DNA from 2 places in the Polaromonas sp. P3_B4 genome. Region 1 is predicted to be linked to the other one. Evidence: riboswitches for the same ligand, from Rfam matches in the RefSeq annotation. Region 1 holds a riboswitch; the other holds the start of a gene.
What was found. Region 1 has a riboswitch for glycine ahead of gcvT (glycine cleavage system aminomethyltransferase GcvT). Riboswitches for the same ligand answer to the same signal wherever they lie in the genome.

Region 1 (4,406 bases):
GCAGCCCTGCAGGCCACCAGCGCAGAACTGGGCGTGATCATTCCGCCATCCATCCCCATGATTCTTTACGGCGTGAGCGCCGAGGTCTCGATCGGAGAACTCTTCATCGCCGGCTTCGGCCCGGGGCTTTTGATCGGCTGCGCGCTGATGCTGTTCGTGCACCTGTACTGCCGCTGGAAGGGCTGGGGCAAGCACGACGGCGACGGCCGCCTGAGCTTTGGCAAGGCGACCTGGCAGGCCAGCTGGGCGCTGCTGATGCCGGTGATTATTCTGGGCGGCATTTACGGCGGGATTTTCACGCCGACCGAGGCGTCGGCGGTGGCGGTGTTTTATGCGCTGGTCGTCGGCACCGTGATCTACCGCGAAATCAAGCCGGCCGACCTGTACGTCATCCTGCGCAAATCGGTGCTCTCCAGCGCCGTGATCATGTTCATCATCGCCAATGCCGGGTTGTTCGCCTTTCTGATCACCCGGGCCGGCGTGCCGGACGCCATAGGCCATTGGCTGGAAGCAGTGCTGCAATCGCCCGCCCTCTTCCTGCTCGGCGTTAACGCGGCGCTGTTCATCATCGGCATGTTCATTGAAACCAGCGCCGCCATCATTGTTCTGGCACCCATCCTGGCGCCAGTGGCTGTGCATTTCGGCATCGATCCGGTGCACTTCGGGCTGGTGATGGTGGTCAATCTTGCCCTGGGCATGATCACACCGCCTTTCGGCGTGAACCTGTTCGCGGCCTGCACCGTCGCCAGGATATCGCTGGACCGCATCGTGACCCACCTGATCCCCTTTGTGCTCGTCATCCTGGCTTGCCTGATGGTGGTCACTTACGTCCCGCAGCTGTCGCTGGCTCTGCGGGATCTCGTCTACGCAAAATAGCTTTTCGGACGGGATTCACGAGGCTGTCATTTTCAGCAGCCATGCTCGGGGTTTCATTTCAGGATGAAATCCATGCAGCTCCACAAAACCGACCGCGCCCGTGCCGAGCTCAAGCCCGGCGTGAGAACGCTAGGCCAGCGCGAGCGCACCCTGCTGCTGATGGCCGACGGCAGCAAGTCGGCCCAGGACTTCCGCCCGCTGTTTGAGGGCGACGGCGAAGCCATTGCCCTGCGCCTTTTGCGCGACGGCTTTCTGGAAGCCCATCCCGGCAAGACGTCCGCGCCGGCAAAAAACCCTGCGCCTGCACCCGCCCAAACACTCACGCCGGCGCAGTTACAGAACTTTCCCAGCCCCGAAACCACCCAGGCCATTCAGGTCTCTGCCGATCAATTTGAAGGCAAGCGCTCGCTTGCCACAACCCGGATGTTCCTGTTCGACATCTGCGAACGCATGTTCGCCCGGCGCAACCCGGAGATGGCCGAGCGCTTTCGCGAAGCGCTGCGCAATGCCAAAGACCGCGAGACCATGCTCAGCGCCTCGCGCGAAATGATCGAGGAAATCGAAAAAATCGCGGGCCACGAGCGCGCCGACTCCATCAGCGAGCGCATCGCCATGCTGCTGCCGCAGCACCAGGCCGCCTGATCGAGCCGACAGCGGCTTCCGTTACACTCAGCGGTGTCAGGAGAGAGTTTTCCTCGCGAAAACCGCCGAAGGCGCACGAGCACCCTGGGGGCACCCCCCTTGAGTAGCACTGAACGCTCAGGCAAAAGGACTGGCAACCGCCCTGCGGCGCACCACGCGGCAAGGCGTTCCCTACTGGAGAGAGGCCGCCTTTCACGGGCAGCCCACCGAAGGAGCAAGCCTGCATCGCCGGGTGAATCTCTCAGGTAAAGTGGACAGCAGGGGCAGCCCATGGATTGAGAACAAGTTCTTGCCATGACCGTGTTTGCCCCCTGGAGAATGCCTTGTCCGATTCGTCCACCTCTTCCGCCGCCCCCGAAACCTTGTTGAAAACGCCCCTGCATGACCTGCATGTGGAGCTTGGCGCGCGCATGGTGCCTTTTGCGGGCTATTCGATGCCGGTGCAGTACCCCGCGGGCCTGATGGCGGAACACCACCACACACGCCAGGCTGCCGGCCTTTTTGACGTGTCCCACATGGGCCAGCTACGCCTGGTGGGTGCTGATGCCGCAGTCGCGCTGGAATCCCTGATACCCGTTGATGTGATCGACCTGCCCGCCGGCAAGCAGCGCTACGGCCTGCTGTTGAACGACGACGGCGGCATCATCGACGACCTGATGTTCTTCAACCGCGACTACGCCAACGGCGGCGACCTCTTTGTCATCGTCAACGGCGCCTGCAAGGTCGGCGACATTGCACACATCCAGGCAAAGATCGGCTCGCGCTGCGAAGTCATCCCCATGCCGGAAATGGCGCTGATGGCGCTGCAGGGCCCACAGGCCGTCACTGCCTTGCAGCGCCTGGCGCCCGGTGTCGAAAAACTCGTATTCATGACCGGCGGCCGCTTCAGCGTGGCCGGCTGCGACTGCTTCATCACCCGCAGCGGCTACACCGGTGAAGATGGCTTTGAAGTCTCGGTGCCTGCTTCGCAAGCTGACGCACTCGCACGCGCGCTGCTCGCGCAACCTGAAGTCAAACCCATCGGCCTGGGCGCGCGCAATTCGCTGCGGCTGGAAGCGGGCCTGTGCCTCTATGGCAACGACATTGACACCACCACCACGCCGGTGGAGGCCAACCTCAACTGGGCCATGCAAAAGATCCGCCGCACCGGCGGCGCACGTGCCGGCGGCTTTCCGGGTGCGGACAAAATCCTGGCCCAACTGGCAGACCCCGCCCTACTCACCCGCAAGCGTATCGGCCTGGTGGCGCTGGAGCGCGTCCCTGTACGCGACCACACCGAACTGCAAAGCACCGACGGCATGGCTATCGGCGAAGTCACCAGCGGTTTGTTGGGCCCCACCATCAACCAGCCCGTCGCCATGGGTTACATCAAACCTGAGTTCGCTGCGCTGGGCACACGCGTGAACGCCATCGTGCGCGGCAAGCCGGTGCCCATGGAAGTGGCCGCCATGCCTTTCGTTCCCGCCCGCTACTACCGCGGTTAAGCACCAGATCAAGCTCCCCGTTTTATTCACCCCACTCAACCCCTGGAGAACCTCATGACCGTCAAATACACCGAAGACCACGAATGGGTCAAGATTGAAGGCAACGTCGCCACCGTCGGCATCACCGTGCATGCGCAGGATGCGCTGGGCGATGTGGTGTTTGTGGACCTGCCGGCTGTCGGCACCACCTTCGCCCAGAAAGAAACCGCCGGTGTTGTCGAATCCGTCAAGGCCGCGGCCGACGTGTATATGCCCTTGAGTGGCGAAGTCACCGAAATCAACGAAGCCCTAAGAGACGACCCATCTCTCGCTAACAGCGACCCGATGGGCGCCGGCTGGTTTTTCAAAGTCAAGCTGTCCGACCCAACGCAGCTTGACGCGCTGATGGACGAAACCCGCTACACCGCCTTCGCTGCCTGATTTTCTGACCGATTCTTTTTTCTGACTCCTGGCTGCCAAGCCTGACACGGGACCCGACATGTTGATGCAATCCGCCAAGCCCTTGGGCGATCTTGAAAACCCTGCCGAATTCATCGCCCGCCACATCGGCATCGATGACGCCGACGAAGTCCACATGCTCAGCATCGTGGGCTCAGCCTCGCGCCGCGCGCTGGTGGAAGGCATTGTTCCACGCTCGATTGCACGCAGCACCGCCATGGCCATCCCGGCCCCCGTCACGGAGGCGGCCGCGCTCAAGCAGCTCAAAGCCATCGCGGCCAAGAACCAGGTGTTCAAGAACTTCATTGGCCAAGGCTACTACGGCACCTACACGCCGGGCGTGATCCTGCGCAACATCCTCGAGAACCCCGCCTGGTACACGGCCTACACGCCCTACCAGGCTGAGATTTCGCAGGGCCGCATGGAAGCGCTGATCAACTTCCAGACCATGGTCTGCGACCTGACCGGCATGCCGATCGCCAACGCCTCCATGCTCGACGAAGCCACCGCCGCCGCCGAAGCCATGACCCTGGCCAAGCGCAGCGTGAAAAGCAAAAGCAATGTCTTCATCGTCGCAGGCGACTGCCACCCGCAAACAATTGAGGTGATCCAGACCCGCGCAAAGCCCTTGGGCATCGAGGTGAAGGTCAGCACGGCAGCCGTCACGGTGCCGCAACTGATGGCCGAAGGCAATTACTTCGGCGTGCTGGCGCAATACCCCGCCACCACAGGTAGCATCCATGACCTGCGCCCGCTGGCCGGCCAGGCGCATGTCGATGGCGCAGCCCTCTGCGTTGCGGCCGACCTGCTGGCGCTCACGCTGCTGGCCCCGCCCGGTGAATGGGATGCCGACATCGTGCTCGGCAACACCCAGCGCTTCGGCATGCCCATGGGCAACGGGGGGCCGCACGCGGCTTACCTTGCCTGCCGCGACGAATTCAAGCGCTCGCTGCCCGGCCGCCTGGT
Region 2 (4,406 bases), 1.2 Mb from region 1:
TTGTGGCTTTCAGGAATTGCGTCGTAAAACTGCTCCAGCTGGTGCGGGAAATCCGCCATGGCTTGAAGCGTTGCGGGGTTCAGGGGCTGGGCTGGGCTCATCAGCCGGCCTTGCGCAGCGAAGGCCACAGCACCGCCTGCGCCACGATGACGTTCTCGCCATTGAAGGTCGCCGCCGGCGAGCCGTAAAGCTCGTAACCCAGCGCCAGCACCTCACTCACCCGGCGGCAAAAGCTCGCGTCGTCAGGGCCGGTAAGGAGCCTGTAGGTGGGAAGACCGTCGGGGGGCGTAGTGGCGGGTGATGTCATGGCGGCAAGCAGCTGATGAACGGAGGGCGATATTACCGTTTCCGCCCACCTGCTGCAGAACCCCGTGCTTCAGACCCGCCTTTCAGGCCTTGCTCAGGCCTTCACCATTCCCGGCAATGCCATCACACGCCCCGGCGCCGCCATCCCCGTAAACGCAAAGTCGACTTCCGGCACGCGCCCGCTCACGATGTCCGCAATCGCCGCGCCCGAGCCGCAGGCATGCGTCCAGCCCAGCGTGCCGTGGCCCGTGTTGAGGAAGACATTGGAGGCCTTGCTTTTGCCGATGTAAGGCACGTTGCTCGGCGTGGCCGGCCGCAGGCCTGTCCAGAACTGCGCGCCTTCGCCGTCCGTCATGTCGGGAAAGAGTTGTTTTACACGGCGCACGATGGCGTTGCAGCGCACCAGGTTCAGCTCGGTGTTGTAGCCATTAAGCTCGGCCGTGCCGGCAATGCGCAAGCGGTTGCCAAAGCGCGAGAACACCAGCTTGTACTCGTCATCCGTCAGGCTCACCTGGTACGACGCCGCCTCGTTGATCACGGGCAGCGTGACCGAGTAACCCTTGGCCGGATAGATACGCAGGCTTTGCCCCAGCACTTTGGCCCACTGCGCGCTGAAGGCGCCCAGGCACATCACGTACGCATCGGCTTTCAGCATCTCGACCTTGCCACCGGCCTCGCCGCTGCCCATCGCCACCTGCACGCCGTTCAGCTGCCCCTCTGCGGCATCCAGGCCCAGCACCGTGGTGTTGTACAAAAATTTCACACCGGCTTGCTCGCAGCGCGTGGCCAGCGCAGCGGTAAACGCGCGGGCGTCACCCGATTCATCGCTGGGCGTCATGCTGCCGCCCACGATGCTGCCGCGGCATTGTGCCAGCGCGGGCTCAATCGCCACACATTCGTCGGCCGTCTTCATGTCGAGTTCGCAGCCGTGCTCGCGCATGATGCGCGCGGGTTCCTGCGCCGCGTCGTACTCTGCCTGGCTGGTGTAGAAGTGCAGGATGCCTTTGGTCTGCGCGTTGTACAGCAGGCCCAGCTCGGCGCGCAGCTTTTGCAGCGCGCCGCGGCTGTACATGCCCAGGTTCACGATCTGCTTGATGTTTTGTGCCGTGCGCGCGGGCGTGCAGTTGCGCAAAAACTCCAGCCCCCACAGCCACTGGTTCACATCGGCGCGCAGCCTGAAGAGCAGCGGTGCGTCTTCACGCGCCAGCCATTGCAGCACTTTCAGCGGCGCGCCCGGGTTGGCCCAGGGCTCCGCGTGGCTCACCGATATTTGCCCGCCGTTGGCAAAGCTGGTTTCCATCGCGGCCGCGTTGCGGCGCTCCACCACCGTGACTTCATGGCCGCGTTGCGCCAAATACCAGGCCGTGGTGATCCCCGTGACACCCGCACCCAAAACCATGACTTTCATGGCGATTCCTTTTCATTCAAGCAGAACATTGCAGTAGCGCAAGCGCCGTGCCAGGGGTTGCTGTTGAATCGGAAGAATCGTGGCAACCGCCAAGCCATCACATGCTTGCGGCCGCTTCCACTGTCCTTGTTACCTGAGAGATTCAGCCGTTGCTTGGGGCTTCGGCTTTGCTCCTTCGGTGCGCTGCACCTTGCGTGCGGCGTCTCTCCAGACGGCTGTGTGTTCCGGGCAGTACGGGACCTGAGCGATTATGGAAGTTTGCGCCTTCGGTGGCTGCCTTTGGGGCAGCGCTCTCCTGCTTGAACGGGTTTGAATTTACCACCGAAGCCTGTTTTGCCAAGCGTGAATGCGGCGTTCAGTACAGGTCTAGCGGGTTGATTCAGCGGCTTAATAGTAGGAAGCAGGGAGGCTCAGCCTTCGCTGGCCGCCTGCACAAACGCGGCTTTGGCATCGGTATAGGCCTCGCGGTCACCCGGGTGCCTGGCCGCCAGTTCCGCCTTGAGCGCGGCATAGCGCGCCGCCAGCGCCGGGTCCGAACGCAGGGCGTCGCGAAAACGCAGGCGCTGCGCCCACACCTCGCCGCCGTGAACCACCAGGTGCAGATGATGCGTGCGCCGCCCTTCTGTCCAGCGCATCAGCCATTTACGGTCGGTCAGCGAGGCATTGAATTCAGCGGAGGTCGTGTAACCGTTGGCGCACAGCGGCGCCAGAAGCGCCTCGGCCGCCGCCATGGATTCCACACCGGCCAGCATGTCGATCACCGGTTTGGCCGCCAGGCCGGGCACGGCTGTGCTGCCGATGTGCTGGATGTCGATCAGGCGGGCCGGCAGCTGAGGGGAGAGCGCAAGCAGGCGGTCCCGCTCAGCCACAAACTGCTGGGGCCAGGCTGGGTTGTAGGCCTGCAAGACCACTTCCTCGTGGATAGCGGCAAGCAGCGATTCCTGGTCAGTCATGCGCGTGACGGCTGGCAGGTTGTTGTGCAGGGGCAAAAAACGCTGTGCGACACGCCAGAATCCTTTGCGGGGCTATTTTTGGGGCGGTTTTAAGCATGAAAAAGGCCATTTGCCCAATCAGTGATTGCGCGAGCAGCTATCAAAACAATAGCAACCAGAAATCCCCACGGCTGCGAATGGGGCGGTCTGCATTTCATTTACCTGAGCGCCAGCACAGCTTTGCGCGCCTGCGTCAGCCGCTCTTCCAGGTAGGCGCCATAAAAGTCGACAGACGCCAGGCCAACCAGCCGTTCCGCCAGGTCTTGCCCGGCCGGGCCCAGAAACAGCACCGTGGGGGTGAAACCGGCTTTCCATGCCGCGACTTGCGCGGCGGCTGTCGTCACCTGGCCGTCAAAGCCGGTCAGCGGTGTCGTGCGGTCGCTGATGTTGAGCTGCCAGGCGTGCAGGCTGCCGTCTCGTTGCCCTGGCAGCAGGTAGTTGCGCCGTACCAGCTCGCAGAATGGGCAGCCGGGCAGGCTGACCAGCAGCACCAGCGGCTCATTTTTAAGGGCGGCGATTCCAGCGGCAGCCGGCAAAGAGGCCGGCACAGGCAAGGCCGTGTCTTTGGCCAGCGCAAATTGGGGCACGGTCAGCCCGGCTGCCAGCACGGCAGTGAACTGGCGGCGGCCCACCGGGCTCATTCAGCGCTTTCCAGCAAAATCTTCGTCAGCGCAGCCGGTTCGCTGATCATCGGGTCATGGCCGGTCTTGATTTCCACCACGCGCGAATTCGGCAGCCATGCACCGTCCCAGAACTTTGCGTCCTTCACGCGCAGCCGGCTGGGTTCGATGGTGGCCAGGGCGGGCTGCGTGCAGCTGACAAAAGTCCGCGGCACGGCGGCTACGCGCTGCATGTCAAACTGCAGCGGTGCCTGGTAGGTGTTGCCGGGGTGCGGTGTCTGCCGGCGCTTCACCCATTCACGGTCAGCATCGTGCAGGCCGAACACCTCCGGGTCGGGCGCCGGAAAGCTGAAGCTGGGTGAAGCTTGCGCCGCCGCCATGCGCTGCTGCTGTGTGGCGCTGGCCTGCGTGCTGCTCCAGCTCTCGCCGGGCTTGGGCACCACCGCATCCACATACACCAGGTGCTTGATGCGGTCGGGCATGCGGTCAGTGACGGCCGTGCCGATCATGCCGGCATAGGAATGCACCGCGAGCGTCACCTCATGCAACTCTTCCGCCTCGATCAGGTTGATCACGTCGTTGATGTGCGTGTCGAGGTTGATCGTGGGTGAGAGCAAATGCGCGCGCTCGCCCAGGCCCGTCAGTGTCGGCGTGAAGACCTTGTGGTGGTCCAGCTGCAGCGCCTGCGCCACCCGCCGCCAGCACCAGCCGCCGTGCCACGCGCCGTGCACCAGAACAAAATTGTGTTTCATCGAGTCACCTCTTTGTGGAAGGTTGCTGCATCAAATGGTTTTGCCACTCTTCAGTTCAGATAGCTGGGCGTCTGAATAGTTCAGTACCTCGCGCAGCACTTCATCCGTATGCTGGCCCAGCAACGGCGGCGGCAAGTCGGTGCGCACCGGCGTGGCGCTCATGCGGATGGGGCTGGAGACCAGCTTCAAATCATCCTTCACCGGGTGCTTCCACTCCGTCACCATCTTGCGCGCCTCGATCTGCGGGTCAGCAAACACCTCTGCCAGGCTGTTGATGGCACCGCACGGCACTTTTGCCGCCTCCAGCGCACCCAGCCAGTCGGCTTTG

Region 2: linked by a shared signal. The riboswitch ahead of AC1DVV_RS16790 (D-amino acid dehydrogenase) and the one ahead of gcvT (glycine cleavage system aminomethyltransferase GcvT) in region 1 are both predicted to bind glycine.

What each region holds. Positions count from the first base shown of each region.
Region 1 covers NZ_JBFUGQ010000001.1:2,280,091-2,284,496, forward strand. Annotated here, with positions in the region: gene AC1DVV_RS10800 (TRAP transporter large permease) at 1-876, shown strand, start outside; gene AC1DVV_RS10805 (hypothetical protein) at 949-1,518, shown strand; glycine riboswitch at 1,546-1,661, shown strand; glycine riboswitch at 1,683-1,786, shown strand; gene gcvT (glycine cleavage system aminomethyltransferase GcvT) at 1,842-3,002, shown strand; gene gcvH (glycine cleavage system protein GcvH) at 3,057-3,422, shown strand; gene gcvP (aminomethyl-transferring glycine dehydrogenase) at 3,481-4,406, shown strand, end outside.
Region 2 covers NZ_JBFUGQ010000001.1:3,526,631-3,531,036, reverse strand. Annotated here, with positions in the region: gene AC1DVV_RS16800 (DinB family protein) at 1-101, opposite strand, end outside; gene AC1DVV_RS16795 (DUF1737 domain-containing protein) at 101-307, opposite strand; gene AC1DVV_RS16790 (D-amino acid dehydrogenase) at 401-1,714, opposite strand; glycine riboswitch at 1,934-2,022, opposite strand; gene AC1DVV_RS16785 (GrpB family protein) at 2,125-2,667, opposite strand; gene AC1DVV_RS16780 (thioredoxin domain-containing protein) at 2,865-3,347, opposite strand; gene AC1DVV_RS16775 (alpha/beta fold hydrolase) at 3,344-4,078, opposite strand; gene AC1DVV_RS16770 (CaiB/BaiF CoA transferase family protein) at 4,109-4,406, opposite strand, start outside.